Linked DNA regions of Aquibium microcysteis. The main gene of each other region encodes a partner of the protein of the gene in region 2 in a complex. Links are inferred from orthologs where the notes say so. Each region holds a gene or a part of one and is shown on either strand. Other genes may lie near its edges. The genes, in order: rpsG and tig.

Evidence for each region.
Region 1: the proteins of tig (region 2) and rpsG are in contact, whole or in part, in a crystal structure (PDB 3GTY), measured with the Thermotoga maritima proteins. The link is inferred for Aquibium microcysteis from one-to-one orthologs. Residues at the interface, in WP_004081061.1 of Thermotoga maritima: Glu122, Val124, Val129, Leu130, Tyr133, Glu188, Gly259, Ile262, Tyr263, Glu266, Ser270, Glu273, Gln274, Glu277, Arg308, Gln311, Ile312, Ser315, Tyr316, Glu325, Arg329, Arg336, Leu363, Phe366, Trp367, Arg373, Leu377, Arg381, Leu384, Glu387; in WP_004081843.1 of Thermotoga maritima: Lys34, Lys52, Lys55, Glu59, Arg62, Gln63, Glu66, Asn67, Lys69, Val71, Arg95, Ala109, Lys110, Lys111, Gly112, Arg113, Pro114, Glu117, Glu121, Ile124, Ala125, Tyr127, Asn128, Asn129, Thr130, Gly131, Lys135, Asp139, Arg142, Met143.

The regions. Positions count from the first base shown.
Region 1 is NZ_CP061080.1:1,970,408-1,982,192, forward strand. Bases 8,727-11,635 are described here. They hold rpsG (30S ribosomal protein S7), read right to left. Parts: upstream 10,462-11,635; coding sequence 9,991-10,461; downstream 8,727-9,990. Other genes in these bases: fusA (elongation factor G), read right to left, coding at 8,727-9,956; rpsL (30S ribosomal protein S12), read right to left, coding at 10,489-10,860; IAI54_RS09130 (transcriptional regulator), read left to right, coding at 11,336-11,617. Outside these bases: rpsN (30S ribosomal protein S14), read right to left, coding at 1-53; rplE (50S ribosomal protein L5), read right to left, coding at 81-638; rplX (50S ribosomal protein L24), read right to left, coding at 631-942; rplN (50S ribosomal protein L14), read right to left, coding at 955-1,323; rpsQ (30S ribosomal protein S17), read right to left, coding at 1,387-1,638; rpmC (50S ribosomal protein L29), read right to left, coding at 1,649-1,849; rplP (50S ribosomal protein L16), read right to left, coding at 1,863-2,276; rpsC (30S ribosomal protein S3), read right to left, coding at 2,310-3,026; rplV (50S ribosomal protein L22), read right to left, coding at 3,026-3,415; rpsS (30S ribosomal protein S19), read right to left, coding at 3,418-3,696; rplB (50S ribosomal protein L2), read right to left, coding at 3,711-4,544; IAI54_RS09090 (50S ribosomal protein L23), read right to left, coding at 4,563-4,856; rplD (50S ribosomal protein L4), read right to left, coding at 4,853-5,473; rplC (50S ribosomal protein L3), read right to left, coding at 5,473-6,180; rpsJ (30S ribosomal protein S10), read right to left, coding at 6,244-6,552; tuf (elongation factor Tu), read right to left, coding at 6,623-7,798; more of fusA, read right to left, coding at 7,866-8,726.
Region 2 is NZ_CP061080.1:908,904-920,611, forward strand. Bases 1-2,832 are described here. They hold tig (trigger factor), read left to right. Parts: upstream 1-594; coding sequence 595-2,070; downstream 2,071-2,832. Other genes in these bases: IAI54_RS04115 (hypothetical protein), read left to right, coding at 1-36; IAI54_RS29100 (hypothetical protein), read left to right, coding at 74-199; sufA (Fe-S cluster assembly scaffold SufA), read left to right, coding at 2,269-2,655; IAI54_RS04130 (GFA family protein), read right to left, coding at 2,683-2,832. In the rest of the region: more of IAI54_RS04130, read right to left, coding at 2,833-3,180; IAI54_RS04135 (inorganic phosphate transporter), read right to left, coding at 3,314-4,894; IAI54_RS04140 (NUDIX hydrolase), read right to left, coding at 5,008-5,484; IAI54_RS04145 (OmpA family protein), read right to left, coding at 5,759-7,669; IAI54_RS04150 (YcgN family cysteine cluster protein), read left to right, coding at 7,839-8,285; IAI54_RS04155 (SIMPL domain-containing protein), read right to left, coding at 8,314-9,036; IAI54_RS04165 (glycosyltransferase family 4 protein), read left to right, coding at 9,589-10,968; IAI54_RS04170 (NAD-dependent epimerase/dehydratase family protein), read left to right, coding at 10,965-11,708. UniProt on the Bacillus subtilis protein: Involved in protein export. Acts as a chaperone by maintaining the newly synthesized protein in an open conformation. Functions as a peptidyl-prolyl cis-trans isomerase.

The DNA.
Region 1 (11,785 bases), 1.1 Mb from region 2 along the record:
TCCACGAGCTTGCGCCGCTTGTTGTTCTTCTCGACTGAGCTGGTCTTTGCCATTCTCGTTAAATCCTTCTATCGCCGCCGTTACTGCCGGAAGGGGAAGTTGAAGGCCTTGAGCAGCGCCCGGGCCTCGTCATCCGTCCTGGCAGTCGTACAAACGATGATGTCCATGCCCCAGATCTGATCGACCTTGTCGTAGTTGATCTCCGGGAACACGATGTGCTCCTTGACGCCCATGGCGAAATTGCCGCGGCCGTCGAAGCTCTTCGGATTGAGACCGCGGAAGTCGCGAACGCGCGGCAGCGCGATCGTGATCAGGCGATCCAGGAACTCGTACATGCGCTCCTTGCGAAGCGTCACCTTCGCGCCGATCGGCATGTTCTCGCGAACCTTGAAGCCGGCGATCGACGTGCGGGCACGCGTAACCACCGGCTTCTGGCCGGCGATCATGGCGAGATCGGCCGCCGCCACGGACGGCTTCTTCGAATCCGCCGTCGCCTCGCCCACGCCCATGTTGATGACGATCTTGTCGAGACGCGGGATCTGCATCTCGTTCTCGTACTTGAACTGCTCCTGCAGCGCCTTGCGGATGGTGTCGCGGTAGACGGCCTTCAGGCGCGGCTCGTAGGCTGTATTAGACATCGATCGAGGCTCCCGAACGCTTGGCAACGCGCACCTTCTTGCCGTCCTTCACCTCGAAGCCGATGCGGGTCGGCTTGCCGTCCTTGGGATCGGCGATCGCGATGTTGGAGACGTGGATGGGCGCTTCCTTGGAAATGATGCCGCCTTCCGTGGTCTGGGTCTGCCTCTGGTGGCGACGGATGATGTTGATGCCGCGCACGATCGCCTTGTCCTCGGACGGCATCATGCGCAGGACCTCGCCGGTGCGGCCCTTGTCCTTGCCGGCGAGCACGACGACCTTGTCGCCCTTGCGAATCTTCTGCATTGGTCGGGCTCCTTACAGCACTTCCGGCGCGAGCGAGATGATCTTCATGTGGTTCTTGGCGCGCAGCTCGCGCGGAACCGGTCCGAAGATACGGGTGCCGACCGGCTCCTTCTTGTTGTCGACGAGGACCGCGGCATTCTTGTCGAACCGGATCACGCTGCCGTCGGCGCGGCGGATGTCCTTGGCGGTGCGAACCACCACCGCCTTCATCACGTCGCCCTTCTTGACCTTGCCCCGCGGAATGGCTTCCTTGATCGACACGACGATGATGTCGCCGACCGAAGCGTACTTGCGCTTGGAACCGCCGAGCACCTTGATGCACATGACACGACGTGCGCCGGAATTGTCGGCAACGTCGAGGTTAGTCTGCATCTGAATCATGACTGGCCGCCTTCTTCTTCACCGGCTCGCGGGCGCCCGCCCGACGGCCGTCCATTGTTTTCGTTATGCCTGCGCTTCGGCCTGCGCCTCGGTCAGGACGACCCAGCACTTGTCCTTCGAAATCGGCTTCGATTCCTGGATGAACACCTGGTCGCCGACCTTGTGGGCGTTGGTCTCGTCGTGCGCCTTGTACTTCTTCGACATGCGAACGGTCTTCTTCATCACGGGATGCGTGAAGCGGCGTTCGACCTTGACGACGACCGTCTTGTCGTTCTTGTCGCTGACGACGGTGCCCTGCAGGATGCGCTTTGGCATGGTCTTGTCCTTAAGCCTTCTTGCCGGCCGACTTCTCGGCGGCGATGGTCTTGATGCGCGCGATGTCCCGGCGGACTTCCTTCACGCGCGCTGTCTTCTCGAGCTGGCCGGTGGCCTTCTGGAAGCGCAGGTTGAACTGCTCCTTCTTCAGGCTGGCGAGTTCGTCGTTGAGCTGGTCGGGCGACTTGGCCCGGACGTCGGAGGCTTTCATCTGTCGCCCTTCCCTATTCCGCAATGCGCTGTACGAAGCGCGTCCTGACCGGCAGCTTGGCGGCGCCGAGGCGCAGCGCCTCGCGTGCGATGACCTCGGAGACCCCGTCGATCTCGAACATCACGCGACCCGGCTTCACCCGGCAGGCCCAGTAATCCACCGAACCCTTGCCCTTGCCCATGCGGACTTCGGTCGGCTTCGAGGTCACCGGAACGTCCGGGAACACGCGGATCCAGACGCGGCCCTGGCGCTTCATCTCACGCGTGATCGCGCGGCGGGCCGCCTCGATCTGGCGCGCGGTGACGCGCTCGGGCTCCAGCGCCTTCAATCCGAAAGCGCCGAAATCCAGGTTCGTCCCGCCCTTCGCAGCGCCATGGATACGGCCCTTGAACTGCTTGCGGAACTTCGTGCGCTTTGGCTGCAGCATCTCTGTCTACTCCGAATTCAATCCAGTTGCCGCTCAGGCGTGCTCGCGCTCGCGACGGCGACCGCCGCCACCCGAAGACGCTTCGCCCTCGGTCGCGCGCCGCTCCGACGCCATCGGGTCGTGCTCGAGGATCTCGCCCTTGAACACCCACACCTTGACGCCGCAGATGCCGTAGGCGGTGTTCGCCTCGGACGTGCCGTAGTCGACGTCGGCGCGCAGCGTGTGCAGCGGAACGCGACCCTCGCGGTACCACTCCATGCGCGCGATCTCCGCGCCGCCGAGGCGGCCCGAGCAGTTGATGCGGATGCCTTCTGCGCCGAGACGCATGGCCGACTGCACCGCGCGCTTCATGGCGCGGCGGAAGGCGATGCGGCGCTCGAGCTGCTGCGAGATCGACTGCGCGATCAGCGTGGCGTCGATCTCGGGCTTGCGCACCTCGACGATGTTCAGATGCGTCTCGGACTTCGTCATCTCCATCAGCTTCTTGCGAAGCTTCTCGATGTCGGCGCCCTTCTTGCCGATGATCAGGCCCGGACGCGCGGCATGGATCGTCACGCGGCACTTCTTGTGCGGACGCTCGATCACGACCTTCGAGATCGCCGCCTGCTTCAGCTCGTTCATCAGATACTTGCGGATCTTGATGTCCTCGTGGAGCAGCTTGCCGTACTCGCCGGTGTTGGCGTACCAGCGCGAGTCCCAGGTCCGGTTGATCCCGAGGCGCAGGCCGATCGGGTTGACTTTCTGGCCCATCAGGCAGCCTCCACTTGCTCTTCGACTTCGCGCACGACGATGGTCAGGTGCGAGAACGGCTTCTCGATACGGCTGGCGCGGCCGCGGCCACGGGCGTGGAAGCGCTTCATGACGATCGACTTGCCGACATAGGCCTCGGCGACGACCAGCGAATCGACGTCGAGGTCATGGTTGTTCTCGGCGTTGGCGATGGCCGACTCGAGCGTCTTGCGCACGGTCTCGGCGATGCGCTTGCGCGAGAACTCCAGTTCGGCGAGCGCGGTCGCCACCTTCTTGCCGCGGATGAGCGCGGCGACGAGATTGAGCTTCTGCGGGCTGACGCGGATCGTGCGCAGCACGGCGCGCGCTTCGTTGTCAGCAAGCCTGCGCGGAGCTTTGGCCTTGCCCATGATTACTTCCTCTTCGACTTCTTGTCGGCGCCGTGCCCGTAATAGGTCCGGGTCGGCGAGAACTCGCCGAACTTGTGCCCGACCATGTCTTCCGACACGTTGACGGGGATGTGCTTCTGGCCGTTGTAGACACCGAAGGTGAGGCCGACGAACTGCGGCAGGATGGTGGAGCGGCGGCTCCACATCTTGATCACCTCGTTGCGGCCGCTGTCACGGACCTTCTCTGCCTTCTTCAGCAGATAGCCGTCGATGAACGGGCCTTTCCAGACTGAACGGGTCACGTCTCTACCTCTTCTTAGCTCTTGCGCGCGTGGCGCGAGCGCATGATGAACTTGTCGGTCGCCTTGTTGGACCGCGTCCGCTTGCCCTTCGTCGGCTTGCCCCACGGGGAGACAGGATGACGACCGCCGGAGGTGCGGCCCTCGCCGCCGCCGTGCGGATGGTCGACCGGGTTCATCGACACGCCGCGGTTGTGCGGGCGCTTGCCGCGCCAGCGGCTGCGGCCCGCCTTGCCGTCGTTGATGTTGCCGTGGTCGGGGTTCGACACCGCGCCGACGGTCGCCATGCACGAGCCGTGGACGATGCGCTGCTCGCCCGAGTTCAGGCGCAGGATCGCCATGCCCTGGTCGCGGCCGACCAGCTGGACGTAGGCACCGGCCGAACGGGCGATCTGGCCGCCCTTGCCCGGCTTCAGCTCGACATTGTGGACGATCGTGCCGACCGGCATCGCCGACAGCGGCATCGCGTTGCCGGGCTTCACGTCCGCGCTCTCGCCGGCGATCACCTTGTCGCCCGCCACCAGGCGCTGCGGCGCCAGGATGTAGGAGAGCTCGCCGTCCTCGTAGCGGATCAGCGCGATGAAGGCGGTGCGGTTCGGGTCGTATTCCAGCCGCTCCACCGTCGCCACCATGTCGAACTTGCGGCGCTTGAAGTCGATGATGCGGTAGGTGCGCTTGTGACCGCCGCCGATGAAGCGGGCGGTCACGCGGCCGTAATTGTTGCGCCCGCCGGACTTGGTCAGGCCCTCGGTGAGGCCCTTGACCGGCTTGCCCTTGTAGAGGCCGGAGCGGTCGACGATCACCAGCTGGCGCTGGCTGGGCGTCACCGGATTGTACTTCTTGAGTGCCATATCGTTACCTCAAGCCTCTCAGAGACCGGTTGCGACGTCGATGGAGTGGCCTTCGGCCAGCGTCACGACCGCCTTCTTGACGTCGCTCAGACGACCGACGGTGCCGCGGAAGCGCTTCACCTTGCCCTTGCGGACCTGGGTGTTGACGGCGCGCACCTTGACCCCGAACAGCGCCTCGACCGCGGCCTTGATCTCCGGCTTCGTCGCCTTGCGGGCGACGTTGAAGACCACCTGGTTGAACTCGGAGGCCATCGTGGACTTTTCGGTGATCGCCGGGCTGACGATCACGTCGTAGTGGCGAAGGTCAGTCATTTGAAGCGCTCCTCGAGTGCCTCGACCGCCGCCTTCGAGAGGACGAGCGTGCCGCGGCGCAGAATGTCGTAGACGTTGATGCCCTGGATCGGCAGCACGTCGATGTTCGGGATGTTGGCCGCGGCGCGCTTGAAGCCGGCGTCGACTTCGGCACCGCCGATCATCAGCGCGTTCGACAGGCCGAGCGACGACAGGCTCTGCATCAGCGCCTTCGTCTTGGCCTCGCTCAGCGCCAGCTCGTCGACGACGATCAGGCTCGACGACTTCGCCTTCGCCGACAGCGCGTGCTTGAGGCCGAGGGCGCGGACCTTCTTGGGAAGATCATGCTCGTGGCTGCGCACGACCGGGCCGTGAGCCTTGCCGCCGCCGCGGAACTGCGGTGCGCGGGCGGAATGGTGGCGGGCGCGGCCCGTTCCCTTCTGCTTGTACATCTTGGCGCCGGTGCGAGCGATTTCGGAACGCCCCTTGGCCTTGTGCGTGCCCTGGTGCTTCTTGGCGAGCTGCCAGCGCACCACGCGCTGCAGGATGTCCTCACGCGGGTCGAGACCGAAGATCTCGTCGGAGAGCGAAACCTGCCCGGCGTCACCGCCGCTCAGCGTCGTAATCTTGATGTCCATCACGCGGCTCCTTCGACGGCCGGAGCTTCATTCTTGGCCCGCAGCGCAGCCGGCTTCGGCGCATTGTCGGGCAGAGAGGCCTTGACCGCGTCGCGAACGAGGATCCAGGCACCCTTGGAACCGGGAACGGCGCCGCGGATGAGGATCAGGCCGCGATCCGCGTCGGTCGAGACGATCTCGACGTTCTGCGTGGTGACGCGGGTGTCGCCCATGTGGCCGGCCATCTTCTTGCCCTTGAACACCTTGCCCGGGTCCTGGCGCTGGCCGGTCGAACCGTGCGTGCGGTGCGACACCGAGTTGCCGTGCGTCGCGCGGCCGCCACCGAAATTGTGACGCTTGATGACGCCCTGGAAGCCCTTGCCGATGGTGGTTCCCGTCACGTCGACCTTCTGACCCGCGACGAAGTGGTCGACGGTGATCTCCGAGCCGACCTCGAGCATGTACTCGGGGGAGACGCGGAACTCGGCGACCTTCGACTTCGGCTCGACCGATGCGGTGGCGAAATGGCCGCGCATCGACTTCGACGTGTTCTTCACCTTGGCCAGCCCGACGCCGAGCTGCACGGCGGTGTAGCCGTTCTTCTCCTGGGTGCGCTGTGCAACGACCTGGCAGCTCTCCATCCGGAGGACCGTGACGGGCACGTGTTCGCCCGCGTCGTTGTAGATGCGCGTCATCCCGATTTTCTGTGCGATAACACCTGAACGCATCGGTTCGAATTCCTTTTCAGGGTTCCAGGCCCGGGTAACCCCTGCCTGCCTTTTGCCCGCTGCTTAGAGCTTGATCTCGACGTCGACGCCGGCGGCGAGGTCGAGCTTCATGAGAGCGTCCACCGTCTGCGGCGTCGGATCGACGATGTCGAGGAGCCGCTTGTGGGTACGCATCTCGAACTGCTCGCGGCTCTTCTTGTCGATGTGCGGCGAGCGGTTGACCGTGAATTTTTCGATCCGCGTCGGCAGCGGCACCGGGCCGCGGACGCTGGCACCGGTACGCTTGGCCGTCGAGACGATCTCGCGCGTGGAAGCGTCGAGAACGCGATGGTCGAACGCTTTCAGGCGAATGCGGATGTTCTGACCGTTCATGCGTCAATTCCTTCAGATCTTTCGCGGGCGCGGGCGATGCCCGCCCGCGACAGACCGTTTCTTCTTCTTGTTACTCGACGATGGTGGCGACGATGCCCGAGCCGACGGTGCGGCCGCCTTCACGGATGGCGAAGCGCAGCTTCTCCTCCATGGCGATCGGCACGATCAGCGTCACGTCCACGGCCAGGTTGTCGCCCGGCATCACCATCTCCGTGCCTTCCGGCAGCGTCACCACGCCCGTCACGTCGGTCGTGCGGAAGTAGAACTGCGGACGGTAGTTGGTGAAGAACGGCGTGTGGCGGCCGCCCTCGTCCTTGGTCAGGATGTAGACCTCGGCCTTGAACTTGGTGTGCGGCTTCACCGAGCCCGGCTTGCACAGCACTTGGCCGCGCTCCACGCCCTCGCGGTCCACGCCGCGCAGCAGCGCGCCGATGTTGTCGCCCGCCTGGCCCTGGTCGAGCAGCTTGCGGAACATCTCCACGCCCGTCACCGTCGTCGACGTCGTCGGGCGGATGCCCACGATCTCGACCGTCTCGCCGACCTTCACGATGCCGCGCTCGACGCGGCCCGTCACCACCGTGCCGCGGCCAGAGATCGAGAACACGTCCTCGATCGGCATCAGGAAGGGCTGGTCGACCGGGCGCTCGGGCGTCGGGATGTAGGCGTCGACCGCCTCCATCAGCTTGCGCACCGCGTCCTCGCCGATCTCCTTCTGCTTGTCCTCGAGCGCGCACACGGCCGAGCCCGGAACGATCGGGATCTCGTCGCCCGGGAATTCGTACATCGACAGGAGCTCGCGAACCTCGAGCTCGACCAGCTCCAGAAGCTCCGGATCGTCGACCAGGTCGACCTTGTTGAGGAACACCACGATCGACGGAACGCCGACCTGGCGGGCGAGCAGGATGTGCTCGCGCGTCTGCGGCATCGGGCCGTCGGCGGCCGAAACCACCAGGATCGCGCCGTCCATCTGTGCGGCACCGGTGATCATGTTCTTCACGTAGTCGGCGTGGCCCGGGCAGTCGACGTGGGCGTAGTGACGCGCCGCCGTCTCGTATTCCACGTGCGCCGTCGAGATCGTGATGCCGCGCGCCTTCTCCTCCGGAGCGGCGTCGATCTGGTCGTACGCCTTGAACTCGCCGAAGTACTTCGTGATCGCAGCCGTCAGGGACGTCTTGCCATGGTCGACGTGACCGATCGTGCCGATGTTCACATGAGGCTTGGTGCGCTCGAATTTACCTTTTGCCATGTGAGGTCTCCATTTCTCGAGCCCGCGAGGGGCGTTGAATTCGGTTTACTGCCAATCCCGCGGGATCTTATGCGTATTTCTTCTGGATTTCCTGCGCCACGGCGTTCGGCACCGGTTCGTAGTGATCGAACAGCATCGTGTACTGGGCGCGGCCCTGCGACATCGAGCGCAGGTTGTCGACGTACTTGAACATGTTGGCGAGCGGCACCATCGCGTTGATGACGGTGGCGTTGCCGCGCGCTTCCTGGCCCTGGATCTGGCCGCGGCGGGAGTTCAGGTCGCCGATGACCGAGCCCACGTAATCCTCCGGCGTCACGACCTCGACCTTCATGATCGGCTCGAGCAGCTGCGCGCCCGCCTTCTGTGCACCCTCGCGGAAAGCCGCGCGGGAGGCGATCTCGAAGGCGAGAACCGAGGAGTCGACGTCGTGGAACGCGCCGTCGATCAGCGTGGCCTTCACGCCCAGCATCGGGAAGCCGGCGACCGGACCCGAGGACATGACGCTCTGGATGCCCTTCTGGACGCCCGGAATGTACTCCTTCGGCACCGAACCGCCGATGATCTTGGACTCGAACACGAAGTCCTCGCCCTCGGGGTTCGGCTCGAAGATGATCTTGACGCGGGCGAACTGGCCCGTGCCGCCGGTCTGCTTCTTGTGGGTGTAGTCGATTTCCGCAGGACGCGTGATCGTCTCGCGATAGGCCACCTGCGGCGCGCCCACGTTCGCCTCGACCTTGAACTCGCGACGCATGCGGTCGACGATGATGTCGAGGTGCAGTTCACCCATGCCCGCGATGATCGTCTGGCCGGACTCCTCGTCGGTCTTGACGCGGAAGGACGGATCCTCAGCGGCCAGGCGGTTGAGCGCGAGGCCCATCTTCTCCTGGTCGCCCTTGGTCTTGGGCTCGATCGCGATCTGGATGACCGGATCGGGGAACTCCATCCGCTCCAGGATGACCGGCTTCAGCGGGTCGCAGAGCGTGTCGCCGGTGGTCGTGTCCTTGAGACCGGCCAGCGCGACGATGTCGCCTGCGAACGCCTCCTCTATGTCCTCGCGCGAGTTGGAGTGCATCTGCAGCATGCGGCCGATGCGCTCCTTCTTGCCCTTCACCGTGTTGTCGAGCGAGATGCCCTTGGAGAGCTTGCCCGAATAGATGCGGCAGAAGGTGAGCGAACCGACGAAAGGATCGTTCATGATCTTGAACGCGAGCATCGACAGCGGCTCGTCGTCGGACGACTTGCGGGTGATCTCGGCTTCCGTCTTCGGATCGACGCCCTTGATGTCCGGAACCTGGTTCGGCGCCGGCAGATAGTCGACGACGGCGTCGAGCAGCGGCTGCACGCCCTTGTTCTTGAAGGCCGAGCCGCAGAACATCGGGAAGAACTTGACCGCGATCGTGCCCTTGCGGATCAGCGCGCGCAGTTCGTCGTTGCCAGGCATCTCGCCTTCGAGGTAGCGCTCGAGAGCACCCTCGTCCATCTCGACCGCAGCCTCGATGAGCTTCTCGCGGAACTCCTCGGCACGCGCCTTGAGGTCGGCCGGGATTTCCAGCACGTCCCACTCGGCGCCGAGATTCTCGGACTTCCAGACCAGCGCCTTCATCTCGATCAGGTCGATGACGCCGGCGAAATCGTTCTCCGCACCGATCGGCAGCTGCATGACGACGGCCTGCGCACCGAGGCGCGAACCGATCATCTCGTAGGAGCGGTAGAAGTCGGCGCCGATCTTGTCCATCTTGTTGCAGAAGATGAGACGCGGCACGCGGTACTTGTCGGCCTGACGCCAGACGGTCTCGGTCTGCGGCTCGACGCCGGCATTGGCATCGAGCAGCGCGATGGCGCCGTCGAGGACACGAAGCGAGCGCTCGACCTCGATGGTGAAGTCGACGTGACCCGGCGTGTCGATGATGTTGAAGCGGCGCATCGTGCCGTCACGACCCTTCCAGAAAGTCGTGGTCGCGGCCGAGGTGATCGTGATGCCGCGCTCCTGCTCCTGCTCCATCCAGTCCATGGTCGCGGCGCCGTCGTGGACTTCGCCGATCTTGTGGGACTTGCCGGTGTAGTAGAGGACGCGCTCGGTCGTCGTGGTCTTGCCGGCGTCGATATGCGCCATGATACCGAAATTTCGGTAGTCTTCGATCTTGTACTCGCGGGCCATGGGAGGTGCCTCTCGCTTGCTATTCGACCTGGGATTACCAGCGGTAGTGAGCGAAGGCGCGGTTGGCTTCCGCCATCCGGTGCGTGTCTTCGCGCTTCTTGACGGCGGTGCCGCGGTTGTTGGCGGCATCCATGAGCTCGCCCGACAGACGGTCGATCATGGTGGTCTCGTTGCGGCCGCGGGCGGCCGTGATCAGCCAGCGGATGGCCAGCGCCTGGCGGCGCTCCGGACGCACGTCGACCGGAACCTGGTAGGTGGCGCCGCCGACGCGGCGCGAACGCACTTCCACGTGCGGAGCGACATTGTCGAGCGCCTGATGGAAGACCGTGACCGGCTCCTGCTTCGTCTTGGCCTGGACCTGGTCCAGCGCGCCGTAGACGATCGTCTCGGCGACCGACTTCTTGCCGTGATACATGACGGCGTTCATGAACTTGGTGACGATCAGATCGCCGAACTTCGGGTCCGGGTTGATCTCACGCTTCTCTGCACTGTGACGACGGGACATGGGTCTCTCTGCCTCGCTAAGCTCTGGTCACTTCGGACGCTTGGCGCCGTACTTCGACCGGCGCTGCTTGCGGTTCTTGACGCCCTGGGTATCGAGCACGCCGCGGATGATGTGGTAACGCACGCCCGGAAGGTCCTTCACGCGACCGCCGCGGATCATGACCACGGAGTGCTCCTGAAGATTGTGACCCTCGCCGGGGATGTAGCCGATCACTTCGAAGCCGTTCACGAGGCGAATCTTCGCCACCTTGCGGAGCGCCGAGTTCGGCTTCTTCGGCGTCGTCGTGTAGACGCGCGTGCAGACACCCCGCTTCTGCGGGTTGGCCTGCATGGCCGGAACCTTGTTGCGCTTCACCGGCGCAACGCGCGGCTTGCGGATCAGCTGGTTTACGGTAGGCATTCAACCTTCCCTCTTGTTCAAATCCGTGTCCAAAGCCCGTTTCGGGGCCGTCAGAAGCGCCGCTTCCATACGCAATTTCGGGCCAAAAACCGCCATCGCGGTCCTGCCCGAACAAAAAGCAGAGGAAGCGCAATGCGCCTCGTGCACGCCGGAAATGTCGTCGCTCGTAAAACGAACCCTGTTTGAGACGAACTTCAGAGCGCGTCGCTCCGAAAGGCCAAGTCTCACATCGGCTCAGACGAGGTGGCTTCTACCTGCAACGCCCGGCATCGTCAACCCCGCAGCGTGAGTTTTCGCTCCGAGGCCAGGGACGGGACGCCGCAGGTGGCCGACAAGGGCGGTTTCTTACGTGATCGCGCCTCAACGAAACGGAATGTGACCGCCCGCGACCTGTCCCGCCGGCCTTATCGATGCGAATATAACAATGAGGGGGCAATCGATCCTCATACTCATAGCGATTCGGAAGCATATATAGATGAACGACAACGAAGCTCGCCCCGTAACCATCATAACCGGCCGGGTCTGGCGACGGAAGGGTGGCGATTCTGAAGGCGTCCACGTGCTGCTGGTCGCGCCGGACGACGACACCGCGGTACGGATCGCGCTCGAATCGCTGGCACGCGAGGGCTACGCGGAAGCCGAGTTCGACCAGATCGGCGACCTCGACGGGATTCCGGACGACGAACCGCATTTGTCCGCCTACCAGGGCGCGATCGAGGGCGAGGTCTCCGTGGTGACGTTCGACGAACAGGCCTGACGCCTCACGCGTCTTCCGCCGATTCGCGAATCGGCCCGCCTTCTCCCGCGCCGGATAAAAAAAAGGCCGTCCGGCGGGGCATTGTCCGGACGGCCAGAATGCGGCTGGGAGGTCATAGACCCGATCGACTGCCGCGGCTTCTTCTCTAGCGCGGCTGTTGTCACGCCG
Region 2 (11,708 bases):
CTCGACGTAGCGCCCGTGTTCGCGGGGAGGAACTGATGGCCAAAACCGAATCGGCGTCGACATCCTCGCCGACGTGGCCGGGCTCAGCTACGATCGCGTCAAGCTGGCGCTCTATCACATCATGATGGAGACCACGCAGGCCCCGTACGAAGCCCGCTTCCTCGCCGCCCGGCTGCAATGGCCGGAGCCGGCACCGTGAACCGCTGGCGGCTGCATAGCCTGCCCGCAGAACGGGGCGTGTCCGCCATCTTCGGCCCGGCCCGTCTATCGGCCTCGACCCACGCAGCCTTGAGGCTCCGCCTTGACAAAACCACACAGGATAATCATACCGCGTCCGACCGTGGCATCGGGAGGTGCCCGAGACTGTGCCCAAAAGTGTGCCCACTGTGCCCAGACTGTGCCCGTTACGCCCAGCCCGGCTCAACCAGATCAAGCACTTAGGGTCCAGCCTCAGGATTTAGGTTCCTGTGGCGCAAGCCGTGGGGGTTCAAGTCCCTCCACCCGCACCAGAAGCCACTCCCGGCAAAGGAATCCGGAAGGCGCGCGGCCGCATCGCTGTTGCGCCCCGCACCCCGTGAAGACAAAGGTTTGATGATGCAGGTAACCGAAACGCTGAATGCAGGGCTGAAACGGGAGATCCAGGTGGTCGTACCCGCCCAGGACATGGAAGCCCGGCTCCTTGAACGTCTGAACGACGCCAAGGGAAAGGTGCGGATAAACGGTTTCCGCCCCGGCAAGGTGCCCGTGCAGCATCTGCGCAAGATGTACGGCAAGTCGCTGATGGCCGAAGTCGTCAACGACATCCTGTCGAAGTCGACCTCGTCGATCCTCAGCGAGCGCGGCGAGAAGGCCGCCATGCAGCCCGAGGTCAAGATGACCGAGGACGAGAAGGAAGCCGAGAAGATCCTGGCCGGCCAGGCCGATTTCGAGTTCTCGATCGCCTACGAGGTGATCCCCGCCATTGAGATCCAGGACGTCTCGGGCATCGCCATCACGCGCGAGGTGTATGACGTTCCCGAGAGCGAGATCGACGAGCAGGCGCTGCGCATCGCCGAATCCGCCCGCACCTACACGACCAAGGACGGTGCGGCCGAGAACGGCGACCGCGTCACCATGGACTATGTCGGCAAGGTCGACGGCGAGGCCTTCGAGGGCGGCACCGACACCGGCGCCAACCTGGTGCTCGGCTCCGGCCAGTTCATCCCCGGCTTCGAGGACCAGCTCCTCGGCGTCAAGGCGGGCGACGAGAAGACCATCGAGGTCACCTTCCCGGCCGACTATCAGGCCGCGCACCTTGCCGGCAAGGCGGCCACCTTCGACGTCAAGGTCTCCGAGGTCTCCGCTGCCGAGCCGATCGAGCTCAACGACGACCTGGCGAAGAATCTCGGTCTCGAATCGGTCGAGCGCCTGCGCGACATCATCAAGACCCAGCTCGAGAACCAGTTCGGGTCGCTCACCCGCCAGAAGGTCAAGCGCCAGCTTCTCGACGCGCTCGACGCCGCCTACAGCTTCGAGGCGCCCGGCCGCCTGGTGACGGCCGAGTTCAACAACATCTGGCTGCAGGTGACGCGCGACCTCGAGCAGGCGGGCAAGACCTTCGCCGACGAGGACACGACCGAGGAGGAGGCGCGCGCCGAGTACCAGCGCCTCGCCGAGCGCCGCGTCCGCCTCGGCCTGGTGCTGGCCGAGATCGGCGAGAAGGCGGGCGTCCAGGTCAGCGACGAGGAGATGCAGCGCGCGCTGTTCGACTTCGTGCGCCGCTATCCCGGCCAGGAGCAGGAAGTCTACGACTTCTATCGCAAGAACCCCAACGCGCTCGCCGAGCTGCGCGCGCCGATCTTCGAGGAGAAGGTGGTCGACCACCTGCTCGCGCAGGTCAGCGTGACGGACAGGAAGGTGACCAAGGAAGAACTGCTGGCGGATGACGAGGCCGAGAAGGCCGAGACCGCCGAAACGGCGGACGCTGCCGAAGAGGCTCCGAAGAAGGAAGCCGCGCCGAAGAAGAAGGCGGCTCCGAAGAAGAAGGCCGCGAAGGCCGAGGACGCCGGCAGCGCCGAAGGCGCCGAATAGAGGCGCCGGCTCTCGATCGGGCTCTTTGCTGGGCGGCGCCGGATCTCCGGCGCCGCTCTTCGCTTTCGGGCGGGCGACCGTTCCGCGAATGGCCGGTTGCGGTCCTGGACCATGGCTGCGGCCTTGCGCCCGACGCCGAACTCTCCCATTTTAGTCTGGATTGATCCGGGCCGACCGGCCCGCGAACGAGGAGATCCCATGGGACGCTTTCAGGTGATGACGATGACCGATGGGGCGGCCGGCCGCGTCCGCGAGATCGTCGCGAGCCGCGAGGGTGCGCGGGGCGTACGCGTCGGCGTCAGGAAAGGCGGCTGTGCCGGGATGGAGTACACCGTCGAACTGGTGACCCAGCCCAACCCGGGCGACGATCACATCGAGCGCGACGGGGCGCATGTCTATGTCGCTCCGGAAGCGACGCTGTTCCTGCTCGGCACCGAAATGGGCTTCGAGACGACCAGGCTGCGCTCGGGCTTCACCTTCACCAATCCGAACCAGTCGTCGGCCTGCGGCTGCGGCGAATCGGTCGAACTGAAGCCGGCTGACCTGAAGGCCCTGGCCGAGGCGCGCGCCGCCGCAGGCGCCTGAGAGCTCCAGCCCGCGCCTGAGAGCGCCTCAGTCGACCCACAGGCCGCGGCGCCTGTGCCAGTCGGCGATGGATTCCTGCGGGTAGAGCTCGAAGACGTCGTCGCCGGGCCGGATGTCGGGCTCCACCCAGTCCGCCTTGTATTTCAGCATCAGGTGCACCCGCTGCGGCGCGCGCGGCAGGTCGCTGTCGATCGCGCTGGCGAAGGGGTGGACGAGGTCCGGCCATCGCGGGTCGAACAGCCAGAGCGCCGAACCGCAGCGCGTGCAGAACCGCCGCTCGCCCGACGACCGTTCGCAGCCGGGCCGTTCGTCGTCCTGGATCTCGGCGCGGTAGAGCCCGAGATGCGCTTCTCCGGTGACCGACAGCGTGCGCGCGTCGGCGCCGAGGTTGATCGCAAAGCCGCCGCCGCCCTGCTGCTTGCGGCAGATCGAACAGTAGCAGTACTGGTAGGGAACCGGCGTATGGCTGTCGACGGAGAAGCCGACGGCGCCGCAGCGGCAGGAGCCGTGAAGTCGAAGGGGCATGGATCTCTCCTCTTGAGCATGTCTCGCGGAAGTGGGCGCCGGTTTGCGGCGGAAGACATGCGCGCGAACGAAGACCTGACCCGGCCGGAGCGAAACTTCAGGTTCGCGCGACGCTTCGGGTGCGGGCGGGGAGTCAGCGCAGGGTTCCGAGCAGCAGGAAGACCCCGGAGGCGAGCAGGGCGGTCGCTGGCACCGTGACCACCCAGGCCGCGACGATGGTGGAGAAATGGGCGCGCCGCACCAGCCTGCGGCGGATGACGTCCTCGCGCGAGACCGGTTCCGTCGCGCCGGTCTCGGATCCGCCGTCGAAGTCGGCATCCTCCGCTTCCGGTTCCGCCTCGGCGACGCTGCCGTTCGCCCGGCGCTCTGCGCGCAGCCGCTCCGCCTTGCGCTCCATGTAGGCGCGGCGGCGCGGCGAATTGGCGGTATACCATTCGCGGAAGAAGCCGACGCCGAAGACGGCGCCAACGGCGATATGGGTGGAACTGACCGGCAGGCCGAACCATGACGCCACGATCACCGTCAGGGCCGCCGACAGGGCCACGCAGAAGGCGCGCATCGGGTTCAGCTTGGTGATCTGCTCGCCCACCATGCGCACCAGCCTCGGCCCGAAGAGAAGAAGGCCGAAGGAGATGCCGAAGGCCCCGATCAGCATGACCCACAGGGGGATGGCGACTGCTCCGTCCACGCCGCCGCTGCGCACCGTCTGGACGATGGCCGCCAGCGGACCCACCGCATTGGCCACGTCATTGGCGCCATGCGCGAAGGACAGCAGCGCGGCCGAGACGATCAGCGGCAGCTTGAACAGTCTGCGCAGCGACTGGTTGCGGTTTTCCATGCCGGCCGACTGCCGCCGGACGAGCATCTGCGAGAGGCCCCAGGTGAGAAGGAAGGCGCCGCCGCCGATCACCAGGATGGAAGTGCCGTCGAGACGGATCAGCTTGGACAGGCCCTTGGTCGCCAGATAGGCGGAAAAGGCGCCGGCCATGATGCCGATCAGGATCGGCACCCACAGCCGTGCGGCGCGGATCTTGTCGTCCTGATAGATGATGCGAGCCTTGATGAAGGCGAGGAAGCCGGCCGCGATCAGCCCGCCGAGCAGCGGCGAAACCACCCAGCTGGCCGCGATGCCGCCCATGACGCCCCAGTCGACGGCGGCCAGGCCCGCCGCGGTGATGCCGGCGCCCATGACGCCGCCGACCACCGAATGGGTGGTCGACACGGGTGCGCCGATGGCCGTGGCGAGATTGATCCAGATCGCCGAAGCGAAGACGGCCGCCATCATGGCGCGCACGAAGATGGCGGGGTCGGCGACGGCGGCGGGATCGATGATGCCCCTCGAGATCGTCTGCACCACGTCGCCGCCGGCGATCAGGGCGCCGGCCGTCTCGAAGACGGCGGCCAGCATCAGCGCCCCGCCCATCGTGAGCGCCCGCGCGCCGACCGCCGGCGCGACGTTGTTGGCGACGTCGTTCGCGCCGATGTTCAGCGCCATGTAGGCACCGATGGCGGCGGCGGCGACGATGGCGATCGCGCCCGGATCGCCGGCCGTGAAGATGGCGACCGCCACGGCGACGAAAGCCATGAAGAACAGCGCGATGCCCGGTGCCACCAGGCCGCGGGCGAGGAAGGTCGTCGCTTCCTCGACGCGGACGAGCTTGTCGAGATCCTTGTCGAGCGTCGTCTTGCGCGTGCTGTCTGTCGTGTCGGCCATCGGACGCCTCCGTGCTCAGGCGCTGGCTGCGGCGAAAGCGCCGGCGCGGCGCGCGAGGGACGCAGACGCGCCTTCTGTCATCGTCATGTCCGGGAGACCGCGCGTTTGCGCCGCTATGCGGCTGGATTGAATTCGGCGAGGATCGCGGCGAGTTCGGGCTCGCGCACCCGGCTTGCGCCGTGCTGCGGCGAGAACCATTTGCGCACGCGCTGGCCCTTCTCGGGCCATTTGGAACAGACCTTCTCCACCTTGAGCGGGAAGACGTGAACCTCGCAGCGCTGCTCGAGCCCCGATTTCAGGTTCTTGCCGTAGAAATACCGGCCGACTTCCTGTTCCGACATCGTCCCCACCAGCCCCGCTTCCTCGCCCGCCTCGCGAAGCGCGGCCTGCCAGCGGTGTTCGCCCGCTTCCGGCCATCCCTTGGGCAGCACCCAGCGGCCGGTGTCCCGGCTCGTGATCAGCATCACCTCCACGCCCTCGTCGGTCATGCGCCAGGGTAGCGCCGCGACCTGGATACGCGCCGGGACGCCGCCCAGCATGCGCCGGACTCGCTCGAGGGATGCGGTGAAGCTGCGCTGGTTGAGAAGCATTTCTTCCTTTCGGTTCCGGCGAAACAACTTTGCCAGCTTAGGATCGGATCCGCAATCCGGCACGTGCCGGATGACACCGATCCTCCGTCCGCGGGTGCCTGCAGAACCGCCGACGGCGCAGGATCGTTCCTGCGCCAACGATTCGCATCGCGTCAATCTAGCTCAAATAGGTGAACGTGCCGACAATGCAATCGCGCAAGGTTATCCGGAGGGTCTCGAATGCAGAAGTGCGGCGCGATTTCTCGCGCCGCACCTCGTCTTCACGGAAGAGAACTCAGCGGGAACTCGCCACCGGCGTCACCAGCGGGGTGATGCGGCGGATCGCGACGCGGCGATTCTCGCGCGATGGTCCTTCCGTCGAGACCTTCAGATAGCGCTCGCCATATCCCTGGGTCACGAGATTCTCCGGCGGGATGCCGTAGACCCGGGTGAGGGCGGATGCGGCGCTCTCCGCCCGCGCGTCCGACAGGGCGAGGTTGGCGATGTCGGAACCGACGGCATCCGTATGGCCCTCGATGAGGAAGGTCTCGGCCGGGTTCTCGTCGAGCAGCCGCAGCATGGCCTCCGCGATCCCTTCGAGTTCCGCCACTTCCGACCGCGCGATCTCGGCTGAACCGGTCGCGAAGGTGATGGTGTCGAGGTCGACGCGTCGCACCGTGTCGCGCAGCCGGGCCGACCGCTTCACCTCGTCGACGGAATAGAGGCGGCGGGTCTGCTCGACCGGCGGCTGGTCGAGGAAGTCGTAATAGGTGTCCACGTCCTCGACGCGCTCGGCGTCCAGAATGTATTCGCGGACGGGGATGCGCAGCCGAAGCGGCGGCAGCTCCTCGCCCGGGTCGCGCCACTCACGCTCGCGGTCCCAGTTTTCCTCGGCGACGTAGGACAGCACGATCTCGCGGCCCTCCGGCGTGATGCGCGACCGCCGGACGACCTCGCCGTAGCGGTTGCGGATGGTCACGATCTGCGAGCCGTTCGGGCGAACGATCGTCTCGCGCACCCGCCCGCGCGGCAGTTCCTCGTAGTAGACCTCGCGCGCATCGCGGGACAGCCGGGGCAGGTCGTTGCTCTCGACATAGGTCTGGTTGTTGAACTGGAAGATCACCCGGCCGCCGCTTTCGCGGACGACCTCGGAGCCCTCCGGACGCTGTCGGCGCTCGCGCCGGGCCTCCTCGCGGTCGACGCGGCGACCCTCCGTGGCCGTGATCGACTGGATCTCCTCCGCGCGGATCTCGGGCGCCTGGGCGTCTTCGTCGCTCGTCGGCGCCGGTCCGGCCTCTTCGGCGGGAGCCTCTGCCGCATCGCCGGACCGGTTGCGCTCGCGGCGGTTGGCACGGCGCGCGTCGGCATCGCCGCCGCCCGCTTCCTTGGCGCTGTCGAGCACGGGCGCGGCATTCTCCGGCAGGACGTCGTCGCCGGCCGTCTCCGCATCCGCATCGTCCGCCGGGGTTGCCTCCACGTCTTCCGCGGCATCATCGCCGGCTTCGTCGGCGGGGCGCTCCGCCTCGCGCGGCGCCTCGGCGGCCGGTGCGGCCTCGGTGCCCGAGGCTCCTTCGCCGGTTGCGGCCGGAGCTTCGCCGTCGGCCGGCGCCTCGCCGGCCGCGTCGGCACCGCCGCGGTTCTGCCGTTCCGCGCGGCCGGCGCGGTTCTCGCGTCGTTCACGCCGCTCGCGTGCCGCCGGCTCGGCGGCGGGGGCGGCCTCTTCGGCTGCAGGTTCGGCTCTCTCGACAGCGGGTGCGGCTTCCGGGGCCGCGGGTGCGGCATCCTCTGCTGCTGCGGGCTCCTCGGCCGCCCGTGGCGCGGCTTCCTCGGCTTCGGTCGCGGTATCCCCGCCGCGCGCAGGCTCCTCGGCGGGTGCAGGCTCCTCGGCGGGTGCCGGCTCGGGCGTCGGTGCCTCGGCTGGTGCCTCCTGCTGCGGGGCGGCGGCCGGAGCCTCGGGCTCGGCTGGCGGAGCGGTCTCCTCGGCCGGGGCAGCCTCCTCTGCCGGAGCGGCCTGTTCCGCGGCCGGTGCCGCCTCTTCTTCGGCGGCCTCGCGGGCTGCCCGCTCCTCTTCGAGCTTGCGAGCCTCGGCGTCGTCCGCCTGGGCCATCAGCAGCGGTGCGGCGGCGGGAGTCTCGGCGATGGTCGGCGAGGACGCCATCAGCAGGCCGAGCGCCGTGCCGGCGAGAATTCGTGCGGGATGTTTCATCAGATGCTTTCTCCGGTCCGAAAATGACCCTTCGGCGTCAAGAACCATGGCGGGCCGGGATGGTTCCAGCGGCAGCGCCCGCTGCGTCCTCCCGCCGGATCGCAAATCGGCGGCCGACGCCCGCCGGGATCCACTTGACGACCGCGTCTGCCGGCGCGACATGCGCGGGATGGAAAAGCCGTTCTGGAAGACCACGCCGCTCGAGGCCATGTCCGAGGCGCAATGGGAATCGCTCTGCGACGGCTGCGGCAAGTGCTGCCTGGCCAAGCTGGAGGATGAGGACACCGGCGAGATCCACTGGACGAGCGTCGGCTGCCGGCTGTTCGACGCGAGCCTGTGCAGCTGCAGCGACTACGCCAACCGTCTCGCCAGGGTGTCGGACTGCGTCAAGCTGACGCCGCGGAACGTCCGCACCATCCCCTGGCTGCCCTCCACCTGCGCCTACCGGCTCGTGGCGGAGGGGCGGGATCTCGCCGGCTGGCACCCGCTGGTCTCCGGCAGCCGCGAGACCGTCCACGAGGCCGGCATCTCGATGCGCGGCCGGATCACCGCCTCCGAGGACGACCTCGCCGACGTGGACGACTATTTCGACCACATGCTCGGCGAGGACCTCTGACCGTGACCCGCGGTCGCCAGTGCCGTCGTCACTGGACGATGCCGAAGCTCACCGTCACCTCGACGCGGTAGCTGTTCTCGCCCGCTTCGACGGGCACGGCGTCCGCGGCTTCCGCCCGCACCTTCGCGGCCATGTAGGGCATGGGCTGCGGCCGCGCCGCCATCTCCGTGATCTCGAGGATGGGGCCGAGCTCCACGCCGGCGGCCTCTGCCAGGGTGCGGGCCTTGGCGACGGCGTCCGCCACCGCCTCGCGCCGCGCCGTCTCGATGGCCTCGTCCGGATCCGCGTTGGTGAAGGAGATGCCGCCGCCCTGGTTGACCCCCAGCGACACCACCTCGTCGAGGATGGCGCCCGTCTTCTGGACGTCGCGGACCCGAACCGTCAGCGTGTTGGAGACCTCGTAGCCCGTCATCACCTGGCGCTGGCTGCCGTCCGGACCGGTCGGGTATTCGTAGCGCGGATTGATCTGGATGCCGGCCGTCTGCAGGTCGCGCTCTTCGATCCCGTCGCCCTTGAGCGCCGCGATCACCTGCGCCATCGCCGCGTTGTTGGCCGTCAGCGCCTCGCGCGCGGTGCCGGCCTGCCGGACCACCGAGAACGACAGCACCGCCATGTCCGGCCGCATCGCATGCTCGCCCTCGCCGGTGACCGAGATCCGCGGCCGGGGTTCGGGCAGGGTCTGCGCGGCGGCGGGCGAGGCCGCGGCCACGAAGGCTGCGAAGGCGAGGAAGGGCAGGGCGGTACGCTGCATGGACGGCATCTCCGTTCGTTTCGGTCGCCGAGCGCTAGGCCCCGATTGTGTGATGATTGCGGCACCCGCCTTGTCTGCCACCGCGAAAGCCACTAATGCAGGCTGGCGTGGGGCCTGTAGCTCAATGGTTAGAGCCGGCGGCTCATAACCGCTTGGTTGGGGGTTCGAGTCCCTCCGGGCCCACCATCGAACCCCCCCGCTTTCCATCGCCTCGACCGGCCGGCAGGTGTCCTCCTTCTCCGCGACCGGAGCAGGAATCTGCGGCGGATCGTTGCTTTCAGCCAGGCCGTCGGCAACATTCCGGAAGGGTAGGGGCCGACCGGATTCTCCGCCGGCGGCGGGAGCAGATCGTGCCTTGCTGTCTGCAACCGCGACCTGATATCTGCGGCGGCAGAGGCACCTTGGGTTTCATTTGTCGGAGATCATCGATTGCGGGACTGGGGCGGAAGGCTGTGGCGATCGTTCGGCCAGGGATCGGACGTCAGGGCGATCCGTCGGAGCGGGGTCTTCGACGAGGTCCTGTATCGGAGCCAGCTACCGGCAGGAGCCGCGGTGGCCGACGCGATCTCGCACTACGTTGAGTTCGGCGAGAGGATGGGGCTGTCCCCCTGGAAGGATTTCGATCCGTTCCACTACGCGCGGCAGTATCCGGATCTGGAGGGATATGGCCGTCCTCTCCTGCTCCACTATCTCCGCCACGGTCTTCGCGAGGGTCGGCAGGGCAGGCCCGACCAGGCGCAGTGGGTGGCGTGGGCAGACGACCCGGATCGGCCGACCGTGCTGGTCGTCGTCCACGAATTGACGCGGACCGGTGCGCCGATCCTGGCCTGGAACATCGTGCGCAGGCTCAAGGCGGATGGCCGCCGCGTCGCCGTGGTCGCGCTGCGCGGCGGCGACCTCCTGGAGGATTTCCGCGCCGAGGCGGACGAGGTCGTCGAGGTCGCGGCCGACGAGAAGCTCGACGTCCTCGCCGGCAGCGTGATCGGGCGCTGCCGCCCCGGCTACGCGATCTGCAACGGCGCGTCGACCGCACCGTTCGGCCAGTACCTCGAGCGGTTGGGCGTGCGGACCGTCGGGCTGATCCACGAGTTCGGCTTTCCGACGATGCACACGCCTGGTCTCGCCGCCTGCCTCTCCGGATGGAGCGACGTGATCTTTCCGGCCGAGATCGTGCGGCGATCGATGGCGGACTGTTTTCCCGACGTGGCCCTCCGCAGGACGCAGGTCCTCCCGCAGGGGAAGTGCGTGGTTCCGGGCAATCCCGCCGCGAGGTTGGTCGATACCGCGCCGGTCTCGCTTCGCAAGTCCTACGACTACCTCGTCGTCGGAGCAGGAACGGTCGACTACCGCAAGGGGGTCGACCTGTTTCTCGCCGCCGCATCGGCCGTCGCCGCGGCGGCGCCGGACCTCACGGTCGGCTTTCTCTGGATCGGGCGCCGCCGCGCCGAAGACGGCATCTACCTGTCCATGATCGAGGAACAGGCGCGCCGGGCCGGGATCGCGGATCGCTTCGACCTGATGGAAGCCACCGAACACCTCGAAGCGGTCTATGGGGCGGCGGATGCCTTCTTCCTCTCCTCGCGGCTCGATCCCATGCCGAACGTCTGCATCGATGCGGGGTTCGCCGGCCTGCCGGTCATATGCTTCGCCGACGCGAGCGGGACGGCGGAACTGTTTGCCGCCAGCGAGCAATGCAGGGAACTCGTGGTTCCGCATTGCGACGCGCACGCGGCCGGAACGCTGATCGCCGGCCTCGCCCGGGACCGGCAGCGGTCGAGGCGGCTCGGCAACTGCGTGCAGAACCTGTCGAGACGCAGTTTCGACATGGATCGCTACGTGCGGGCGATCGACGCCGCCGGACTGGCGGCCGGGCAGCCGCAGCCCTTGGCCGAGCCGGCGGCCCAGCCGCAGCCCGAGCCCGAGCCGGCGTGAAGGTCGCCCTCTTCGGCGCCAGCGGATTCATCGGTCGCGTCATCGGCGACAGGCTGCGCGCGGAGGCGATCGAGCATGTCGGCCTGTCGCACCGCAACCGCAGCGGCTGCTTCGTGCCGATCGATTTCGGGCACCCGGACGGCTACGCGCATCTCCTGCGCGGCGTCACGACGGCCGTCCTTCTCGTGGCGCAGTCGCGGCCGGGCCTGCCGGGCGGTCGCACGGAGGCGGAAATCCGCAACGACGTCCGACCCTATGCGGCATTTGCCGGGATCGCCGCGGCAGCCGGCCTGCGCCACGTCGTCTACCTGTCCTCCGGCGGCACCGTCTATGGCTCCCAGCCCGATCGCACGCCGATCACCGAGGACCATCCAACGAACCCGATCGACGCCTATGGCGCCCGCAAGCTGATGACGGAGAGTGTCCTGCGGTCGTCGCTGGGGGCTGCGGGCGTCGGACTGACCGTGCTGCGGCCGTCGAACCCGGTGGGCGCGGCGCAGCGGTTCGAACCGGTGGGTTTCGTGGCCAGGGCGGTTCACGCCAGCGTCGCGGGGGCGACGATCGACGTCTGGGGCGACGGTTCGACCGTGCGCGACCATTTCGACGTCGCCGATCTCGCCGATGCCGTCATCCGCAGCCTCGGCGGCGACACGTCTCACCGTGTCTACAATGTCGGCAGCGGCGTCGGCACCGGCATCGACGAGGTGCTGGCGCTCGTGCACGATCTCGGCGGCCGGCCG